DNA from 3 places in the Serratia sp. Sp408 genome. Region 1 is predicted to be linked to each of the others. Evidence: riboswitches for the same ligand, from Rfam matches in the RefSeq annotation. Region 1 holds a riboswitch; each other region holds the start of a gene.

Region 1 (3,277 bases):
TCGCATCGACCAGTTGGTGCAGCTGGTCGGCGACAAAAACGTGGTACGCCAGATGCTGCTTTCCCAACTGGGGCGCAGCTTCCGCCAGGGCAAGCACATACTGCGCGTGCTGTATTACCGCCAATTGTCCAACCTGTTGCCCGGATCGGCGCTACGCCGCTCGGAAACCCATCTGGCACGGCAAATTTTCAGCGGGTTGACGCGCATAAATGAGGAAAACGGGGAACTGGAATCCGATCTTGCCCACCATTGGCAGGCGTTAACTCCGTTGCACTGGCGTTTTTATCTGCGACCGGCGATTCACTTTCACCATGGCCGCGAACTGGATATGGAGGACGTGATCCAGTCGCTGACGCGCCTGATGCCGCTGCCGCTGTTTTCCCACCTCGATCGCGTCACCTCGCCAACGCCGTATGTTATCGACCTTCATCTGCACAGCCCGGACTACTGGCTGCCATGGCTGCTGGGCAGCGTCCATGCGATGATTGTGCCGCGCGAATGGCGTAGCTTGCCAGACTTCGCCCGCCATCCGGTTGGCACCGGCCCCTACAGCGTGGTGCGCAATCATCAGAATCAATTGAAAATTCATGCCTTTGACGATTATTTCGGTTTTCGCGCACTGATTGACGAGGTCAATATCTGGGTGCTGCCGGAGGTCACCGAAGAGCTGGTACACTCCGGCGTACAGCTGCAAGCCGATGACACCGGCAAAAACGAACTGGAGAGCCGGCTGGAAGAAGGCTGTTATTTTCTGCTGTTCGACCAGCGTTCGGCGTTGGCCGCCGACCCGACAATCCGCAGCTGGCTGTGTGAGCTGATCAACCCGATTGCGTTGCTAAGTAATGCCGGGCCGGTATATCAGCGCTACTGGTCCCCCGCCTACGGCATTTTGCCGCGCTGGCACCACAACCGCCAATTGGCACAACAAAGCAAGCCGCCAGGTCTGACCGAACTGACGCTCACCTACTACAGCGAGCACTCCGAATTTTATGCCATCAGCGAAGCCATTGAGCCGCTGCTGGCACAGCACGGCATCAGGCTGAAGGTACAAATCGTCGATTACGATCGCTGGCATCAGGGCGCAGCGCACAGCGATATCTGGCTCGGCAGCGCCAATTTCTACTTGCCGCTGGAGTTTTCGCTGTTTGCTACGCTGTATGAATTACCGCTGATGCAGCACTGCATGAGCGAAGACCTGAATCAGGACGCGACGCAATGGCGCGACAATACCCTGCCGCTGGCAGAGTTTTGCCAACGCCTGGTCAGCCGTCATCACCTGCACCCGTTGTTTCACCACTGGCTGCAATTGCATGGCCAGCGCAGCATGCGCGGGGTGCGCATGAATACCCTCGGCTGGTTCGATTTCAAATCCGCCTGGTTCGCACCGCCGGAGGCATAATCGTCTTTCGCCGAAGACGCAGACTCTTTACAATAGCGCCGTCTCAACGGGGTGCGGAAGACAGTTTCCGCTGAGAGCAAACCCGTCGAACCTGAACCGGCTAATACCGGCGGAGGGATTTGAGCATCGCCAACGGATAACCCGCTTGCCTTCTCAGAGACCTTGCCCCCTTATTCCAGGAGTGCAACGTGATCAAAAAATACCTGCCCTGTCTGTTAATGCTGCTGGCCGCACCGGCGCTGGCCAAAGAAACGCTGACGGTTTACACCTACGACTCCTTTGCCGCCGATTGGGGCCCCGGCCCGGCGATCAAAAAAACCTTCGAGGCCGACTGCGACTGCGAACTGAAGTTCGTCGCGCTGGAGGATGGTGTTTCCCTGCTTAACCGACTGCGGATGGAGGGCAAAAACAGCCCGGCCGACGTCGTACTGGGACTGGACAACAACCTGCTGCAGGCCGCCGAGCAAACCGGGCTGTTCGCGCCAAGCGGCGTCGACACCGCCAGCCTGACGGTTCCGGGCGGTTGGCAAGACCGTACTTTCGTACCCTACGATTACGGCTACTTTGCTTTCGTCTACAACAAGCAGAAGTTGAAAAACCCGCCGAAGAGCCTACAGGAACTGGTCAGCAGCGATCGGCCGTGGAAAGTCATTTATCAGGATCCGCGTACCAGCACTCCTGGTCTGGGCCTGCTGCTGTGGATGCAGAAGGTGTATGGCGATCGCGCGCCGCAGGCGTGGCAACAGCTGGCAAAGAAAACCGTCACCGTGACCAAGGGCTGGAGTGAAGCCTACGGCCTGTTCCTTAAGGGTGAAGGCGATCTGGTGCTGAGCTACACCACCTCGCCGGCCTATCATCTGATCGAAGAAAAGCAAGACATGTATGCCGCCGCCAACTTCAGCGAAGGACACTACTTACAGATCGAAGTGGCCGCCAGACTGAAAGCCGGCAAGCACCCGCAACTGGCCGAGCGGTTTATGCAATTTATGCTGACGCCGGCATTCCAGAACACCATTCCTACCGGCAACTGGATGTATCCGGTAATCAAGACCACGCTGCCGGCGGGCTTTGATTCGATGCCGGTACCGCAGACCGCGTTACAATACAGCGCGCAAGAGGTAGCCAAACAGCGCAGCAACTGGATCCGTACATGGCAAACCGCCGTCAGCCGCTGATCCCCGCCTGGCTGTGGCCGGGACTGATCGCCGCAGGTCTGATCCTGCTGGTCGCCGCGCTGGCGTTTGGTTCGCTATGGCGACACGCGCCGCAAAGTGACTGGACGGGCGTCTGGCATGACGCCTATTTATGGCACGTGGTGCGCTTCACCTTCTGGCAAGCGCTATTGTCCGCGCTGATTTCCGTGCTGCCGGCCATTGCGCTGGCGCGGGCGTTATATCGCCGGCGCTTTCCCGGCCGCGCGCTGTTGCTGCGGCTGTGCGCCATGACGCTGGTGCTGCCAGTGCTGGTGGCGGTATTCGGGCTGCTCAGCGTCTACGGACGGCAGGGATGGCTGGCGACACTGTGCGGCTGGCTGGGGATCGACTACCAGTTTTCGCCATATGGGCTGCAGGGCATTCTGCTGGCACACATGTTCTTCAACTTGCCGTTGGCGACGCGATTATTGTTGCAGGCATTGGAAAACGTCCCGGTGGAACAACGCCAACTGGCTGCCCAGTTGGGCATGAACGGCTGGCAGCAGTTTCGCTTTGTCGAATGGCCGGCATTACGTCGTCAAATATTGCCGAGCGGCGCGCTGATATTCATGCTGTGCTTCGCCAGCTTTGCCACCGTGCTGTCACTAGGCGGCGGCCCGCAGGCGACCACCATCGAATTGGCCATCTACCAGGCGCTGAGCTATGACTACGATCTTGGTCGCGC
Region 2 (3,277 bases), on a different contig from region 1:
ACGGTAGAGTCTGCCGCAAAGTTTCGGCTGGATTGCTGTAAAGTTCATCAGTATGATTGTTTGCACAATCAATGATTGAGAAACCACGTCTGGCAGATACGGGACGAAACGATATGAAAGTGACTGATGAGGCTTTGTTACGTTCAGGGTTTACGCAGCCCGAATTACAGAAGATAAAAAGCAATATTGAAAAATATGGAGGAACGCTTGGTGAGGCCATAAATGACCTCGCTAGACGATTTGTTACCTTGGCGGGAGTGGTGGGGGTGTGTATCTTTATCCTACTGCTACTTGTCGTCTTCAGCTCACCTGACAGAGCAGTTGCATGGGGATTGGCGATGATCTTTGGGGTTGCCATTATCTCCTTCGCACAGCCTCCGGTGATTTCCTATAAATCCTGGCGTTACCGAAAAACCATCAAGGATTAATGGGTTCCATTTTCTGTCGTCAAAAGGTCGAAAATCACTTTTGCTTTAACACCATAACCGACAATCTTCATTGTTAACTTAGGAGTGCTCATTGTGCTGACTTTGCGATAGTAATCGTGGGGAAGCCAGCGGAATAATCTCCAGGTTCCGGTTTTTCGAGCGAGTCCAACTATGCTGTACACACTGGCGCCAAGAGTAACACCATGATAGAAAGCCAGGCCCGTGTTAGGATTAAATCCCATAAACTGTGCCGTATGCATCGCGGAGTCAGCAATGATACCTTGCGAGGGTTTATGTCCTGCTGGCTGATTAAAGTTGAGCACTTCTTTCGTTAATCCGTTCATTCCATCGGCAATCAAGACTGCTCCAGCCAGCATACCAATCGGCCCCATAGTGGATAACATCATAAAACCACCAAAGAGAACCACGCCTGATAGAACCACATTTACAGCGGATATAACATAACCAACGATTTTATTATTTTCGCGGACAAATTCTATCTTCGCGTAAAGCTGTGCAGACTTGGTTTTTAACAGGCGTTCTTGCTCAAGGAGATTGTCTGTTTCAGTTCGCAAATTCTTAATGCATGCAATGCATTCTTCATCGGTTTTGGCTCGCCGTGCTGTTGCAAATTCTTTCTCTACGACCTGTTTTATCTCTTCGACAAACTTGATACGAGTTATCCCATCATGCAAATAGAATGCTGACAACCTATTTGCTGTCTCGACGACCTTTCGAGCTTCCAGATTCACCATCGTATCTGACCAAGTCCTATTCCAGCCCCTGTTAAGCAGCGCGATATCCATAATGCTTCCTTCACAAACGTGTCTGGTTGTGTTACGTCCAATATATAATTTTCATCGTTTTCTCTCAATCGTCGATGGTCTGGAATACGTCTTTGACATCTCAGCTCCACATATCTCGATAACTCCGTCATCCCTGCGCCTTTACCGTTGGGTCACTGCTCGAGTCGCGATGTGAAGCACATGCAATTTTTGAGGGGTTGTGTCTTTGGCTTCCCGCTGGCATGATCCAGAACAGGGATTAACGGGGCGTTAATCGCAATTTTTTGATTTTATAGTAAATGACTCGGGGTGCCCTTCCTTGTGAAGGCTGAGAAATACCCGTATTACCTGATCTGGATAATGCCAGCGTAGGGAAGTCTCGATACCCAGCCGGTATCCGCCTTCTTGAACGCCGGTTGGGAGGATTATGATCGCTCGACCTGATGTATTCCCCGGTGCCCGCGCCGCGGCCAGCTTTAACCTGTTCAAACAGCACTCCCCATTGATTCACTGCCTGACCAACGAGGTGGTGCAAGCGCTGACGGCCAACGTATTGCTGGCGTTGGGCGCTTCGCCGGCGATGGTGGTCGAACCGGAGGAAGCCGCGCAGTTCAGCCGCATTGCCAACGGATTATTAGTCAATATCGGTACCCTGACCGCCGCGCGCGGGCAGTCGATGCTGGCGGCGATCGACGCGGCTAATCAGGCCGGTACGCCATGGGTACTGGATCCGGTGGCGGTCGGCGGGTTGCATTATCGCAGCGAATTTGCCCAGCGTCTGTTGGCGCTACGGCCGGCGGCGATCCGTGGCAACGCCTCGGAAATCCTGGCACTTGGCGGCGTGCAGGGCGGCGGGCGCGGCGTCGATAGCACCGCCGATTCGTTAACCGCGCTGACGGCGGCGCGTCAACTGGCGCAAACCAGCGGCGCGATAGTTGCGGTGACCGGTGCGGTGGATTATGTCACCAACGGCGTAGCCGACTGGGCAATCCCCGGTGGCGATATCCTGATGACGCGGGTGGTCGGCACCGGTTGCTCCCTGTCGGCGGTGGCGGCGGCGTTTTGCGCCCTGCCGGGCGAGCGGCTGGATCACGTTGCTACCGCCTGTCGGGTAATGTCGCTGTGCGGCGAACGCGCCAGCACACAGGCTCAGGGGCCCGGCAGTTTTACGCCGGCATTTCTTGATGCACTGTATCAACTGAACGCGGAGGCGCTGTGATGAAACGCATTAACGCCCTCACCATCGCCGGTACCGATCCCAGCGGCGGAGCCGGCATACAGGCCGATCTGAAGACCTTTTCGGCGCTGGGCGCCTATGGCACCAGCGTGATCACCGCACTGGTGGCGCAGAATACCCGTGGCGTGCAGTCGGTTTACAACATCGAGCCGCAGTTTGTCGCCGCGCAGCTGGATTCGGTGCTGAGCGATGTGCGTATCGACAGCGCCAAAATCGGCATGCTGGCCAACGCCGATATCGTGCAGGCGGTGGCGGAGCGCCTGCGACATTCTCCGTTGCCGTTTGTGGTGCTGGATACGGTGATGCTGGCGAAAAGCGGCGATCCGCTGCTGGCACCGGAAGCGGTCGACTCCCTGCGCCGTGAACTGTTGCCTCAGGTGTCATTGATTACCCCCAATCTGCCGGAAGCGGCGGCGCTGCTGGCCTCGTCACCGGCGCAGGATGAGCGGCAGATGCGTGAGCAAGGTCGCGCGCTGCTGGCGATGGGTTGCCAGGCGGTGTTGATGAAAGGGGGCCATTTGAGCGAACAGGAAAGCCCGGATTGGTTGTTCACCGCAGAGGGCGAACTGCGCTTTACCGCGACGCGGGTGGCGACCCGCCACACGCACGGTACCGGCTGCACGCTGTCGGCGGCGCTGTCGGCGTTGCGTCCACGTCATGCAAACTGGGCGGATACGGTCTGCGCTGCCAAAGATTATCTGCAACGGGCGCTGCAACAGGCGGACAGTCTGGAAGTCGGGCAGGGGATTGGCCCGGTGCATCATTTTCACGCGTGGTGGTAACTCAACTTTTCCCGTCGATTGTGGTCTGAGGTGATGCAGACTACG
Region 3 (3,277 bases), on a different contig from region 1:
CCCGAGGCGATGCGGCGTCGCCGGAAAAGGCATGGTGATATCAGCCATTGTTGTCCTCCTGCAAGGCGCTTGCGCTGTGGTACAACTCACTGCCGCGCGAGCGAAATTCGGCGGACATTTTCTCCATGCCGGAGAGCACTTCAATCGGTTTGCCAGCTTGCTGTTCGGCGGCTTTATCTTGCGCGGCGGCGTAGTCGCGTACTTCCTGCGAAATTTTCATCGAGCAGAATTTCGGCCCGCACATCGAGCAGAAATGGGCGATTTTGCCGGATTCCTGCGGCAGGGTTTCGTCGTGGTAGGCACGGGCAGTGGCCGGATCCAACGCCAGGTTGAACTGATCTTCCCAACGGAATTCAAAGCGCGCCTTCGACATGGCGTTATCGCGGATTTGCGCGCCCGGATGGCCTTTGGCCAGATCGGCGGCGTGTGCGGCAATCTTGTAGGTGATCAGGCCCTGTTTAACGTCTTCCTTGTTGGGCAGACCCAGGTGCTCTTTCGGCGTGACGTAACACAGCATGGCGCAACCGAACCAGCCAATCATCGCCGCGCCGATACCGGAGGTGAAGTGGTCATAACCCGGCGCGATATCGGTGGTCAACGGCCCCAGGGTATAAAACGGCGCTTCGTGGCAGTGCTCGAGCTCTTCGGTCATATTGCGGCGGATCATCTGCATCGGCACGTGTCCCGGGCCTTCGATCATGACTTGCACATCGTATTCCCAGGCAATTTTGGTCAACTCACCCAGGGTGTGCAGTTCAGCAAACTGCGCTTCGTCATTGGCATCCTGAATCGACCCTGGGCGCAAGCCATCGCCCAGTGACAGGGAAACGTCGTAGGCGGCGCAGATTTCGCAGATTTCACGGAAGTGCTGGTACAGGAAGTTTTCCTGATGGTGGGACAGACACCACTTGGCCATGATCGAGCCGCCGCGCGACACAATGCCGGTCAGGCGTTTGGCGGTCATCGGCACGTAGCGCAGCAAAACGCCGGCGTGAATGGTGAAGTAATCCACCCCTTGTTCGGCCTGCTCCAGCAGGGTGTCGCGGAACATTTCCCAGGTCAGGTTTTCTGCGACGCCGTTCACTTTTTCCAGCGCCTGGTAAATCGGTACCGTGCCGATCGGCACCGGGCTGTTGCGCAGGATCCACTCGCGGGTTTCGTGGATGTAGCGGCCGGTGGAAAGATCCATCACGGTATCGGCGCCCCAGCGGGTTGACCACACCAGCTTTTCCACTTCTTCTTCAATGGAGGAGGTAACCGCCGAGTTGCCGATATTGGCATTCACCTTGACCAGGAAATTGCGGCCAATGATCATTGGCTCGGATTCCGGGTGGTTGATGTTGGCCGGAATGATGGCACGGCCGGCGGCCACTTCTTGCCGTACGAACTCCGGCGTAATGTTTTCCGGCAGGTTGGCGCCCCAGCTTTGACCTGGGTGCTGCTGGCGCAAAACTTCACCGCGGATGCGCTCGCGCCCCATGTTTTCGCGGATGGCGATAAACTCCATTTCCGGCGTGACGATACCGGCACGCGCATAGTGCAATTGGGTGACGCATTTGCCCGGCAGGGCCTTGCGTGGTTGCGGCAGATGTTCAAAGCGCAGGTGATCCAATCCTTCATCTGCCAGATGTTGCTGGGTGAAACCGGAGCTGACGCCGTTCAGCGTTTCAGTATCATGGCGTTCGTCAATCCAGCCGGCACGCAGTTTGTTCAGTCCACGATGTACGTCCAACTGCGCTTGCGGATCGCCGTAGGGGCCGGCGGTGTCATACACCGGGATGGCTTCATTCTGTTCATACTGCGGCTGTTGTTTGCTGCCGCCGATCAGCGTCGGGCTGAGCTGGATTTCGCGCATTGGCACCTGCAGATCCGGTCGCGAGCCTTCGAGGTAAATGCGGCGAGAATTGGGGAAGGCGACGCCTTGCAGATTGTCGATAAACTGCTGCGCTTCTTCACGTTGTTCTTTACGAGGACGGTTTTTGTTCACATTAGACATAGCAAATTCCTACAAGTCGGGTGAGTTGGGAAAATTGCTTGTCTGGAGCTCGGAGGGAGTAACGATGTTAGCCGATCGGCAGGCGATTGCTGAATATTGGCTGCCTGCCGGCGGTGATTGATTACTCTTGTTCCCTTCGCGGGTATTAACCCGATCAGGTTCCGCGGATCCCGAATTAACGGTCTCAGCCTGGCCGACTTTTAAAAAAGCGCGACGCTAGGCACTCCGACAAGAGCCCCCAGTATAGAAGGGCGTTTAAAAACTACAAGCCTCACGCGCATATTTCAGGATGGAGTGCGTGAGGCCAGCGGTTATTGTGCTGCCGCGCCAGGGCAGCAAGAAAAATCAGGCTGGATGGGACAGCGTTTTGTTACTGGCCGGGTCGGGGTTGTCCTGCTGCCAGGTCTCCGCCGCCAGCAGGATCAGACGATCCTCCAGCGCAAAGCGAGCGGCCAGCACTTCACCGATGTCTGACAGCGCCTGATGAAACTCCAGGCACAGATCCTGGTCGATCTCGATATCGGAATAGCGATCGTGAAACGCCATCACCTGCTCGGTGTTGATCCATAATTTGGGATAGATCTGGGTGGCCAGCGCCATTTTTGGGCTACCTGCGCCTTCCACTTGTTTGATAATTCTGTCATAGATATGAAAATGCCCTGCGGAGAGATAGTCCACCAGATTATGGCAAAAGTTCTCCAACGCTTTTTCATTCAGCGGCGTATGCTTTTCTTTGTTCGGTTTGATCCCTACGAGGGTGCAGTAGGCGACGAGTAACTGCTTGCGCGCCTCAAGCCATTGATCAACTAATTCATTACTACCACCAACGCGCTGAGTCAGGCTTTCCAAGTGGTTGAGCATTTTTGACTCCGTAAGTAAGAAAAAGTAACGGTAAGTTATGAAAATGTAACAAGACCGATTTCTAGAGTGCCAGTGAAGCTGAGGTTGTGCAACAACGATATGGAACTTGCATTAACGGGTAACGAATATGGCTGGTGGATAGTCAGCCATGAAAGCAAACTTTGGTTACCAAACGGTGAATTGCCGTTTGGGACTGCCGACGCGCTCGGGTTGCGCGGCCGTTCGGGGCGACAGATTGGCGAGTGGGAGGGGGCGCCGGTGTGGCTGGTGCGCCAGCCGATGCCGCAGGAGATGGGGTCGGTGCGGCAATTGCTCGATCTCGATCGCGGGTTGTTCCAGCTAGCCGGGCGTGGCGTTCAACTGGCCGATTTTTACCGCTCGCATCAGTTCTGCGGTTACTGTGGCCACCAAATGCACCTG

Evidence for each region. A riboswitch is a leader RNA that binds a small molecule or an ion and turns the genes downstream of it on or off. The one in region 1 is predicted to bind thiamine pyrophosphate.
Region 2: another riboswitch for thiamine pyrophosphate. It lies ahead of thiM (hydroxyethylthiazole kinase); the one in region 1 lies ahead of thiB (thiamine ABC transporter substrate binding subunit).
Region 3: another riboswitch for thiamine pyrophosphate. It lies ahead of thiC (phosphomethylpyrimidine synthase ThiC); the one in region 1 lies ahead of thiB (thiamine ABC transporter substrate binding subunit).

The regions. Positions count from the first base shown of each region.
Region 1 is NZ_JBXUFT010000005.1:145,936-149,212, forward strand. Features, by position in the region: gene sgrR (HTH-type transcriptional regulator SgrR) at 1-1,399, shown strand, start outside; TPP riboswitch at 1,437-1,535, shown strand; gene thiB (thiamine ABC transporter substrate binding subunit) at 1,618-2,574, shown strand; gene thiP (thiamine/thiamine pyrophosphate ABC transporter permease ThiP) at 2,550-3,277, shown strand, end outside.
Region 2 is NZ_JBXUFT010000006.1:157,958-161,234, forward strand. Features, by position in the region: gene AC2AXP_RS17660 (hypothetical protein) at 114-428, shown strand; gene AC2AXP_RS17665 (DUF4225 domain-containing protein) at 425-1,234, opposite strand; TPP riboswitch at 1,509-1,605, shown strand; gene thiM (hydroxyethylthiazole kinase) at 1,641-2,432, shown strand; gene thiD (bifunctional hydroxymethylpyrimidine kinase/phosphomethylpyrimidine kinase) at 2,432-3,232, shown strand.
Region 3 is NZ_JBXUFT010000013.1:7,628-10,904, reverse strand. Features, by position in the region: gene thiE (thiamine phosphate synthase) at 1-48, opposite strand, end outside; gene thiC (phosphomethylpyrimidine synthase ThiC) at 41-1,996, opposite strand; TPP riboswitch at 2,111-2,234, opposite strand; gene AC2AXP_RS22235 (Rsd/AlgQ family anti-sigma factor) at 2,342-2,857, opposite strand; gene nudC (NAD(+) diphosphatase) at 2,957-3,277, shown strand, end outside.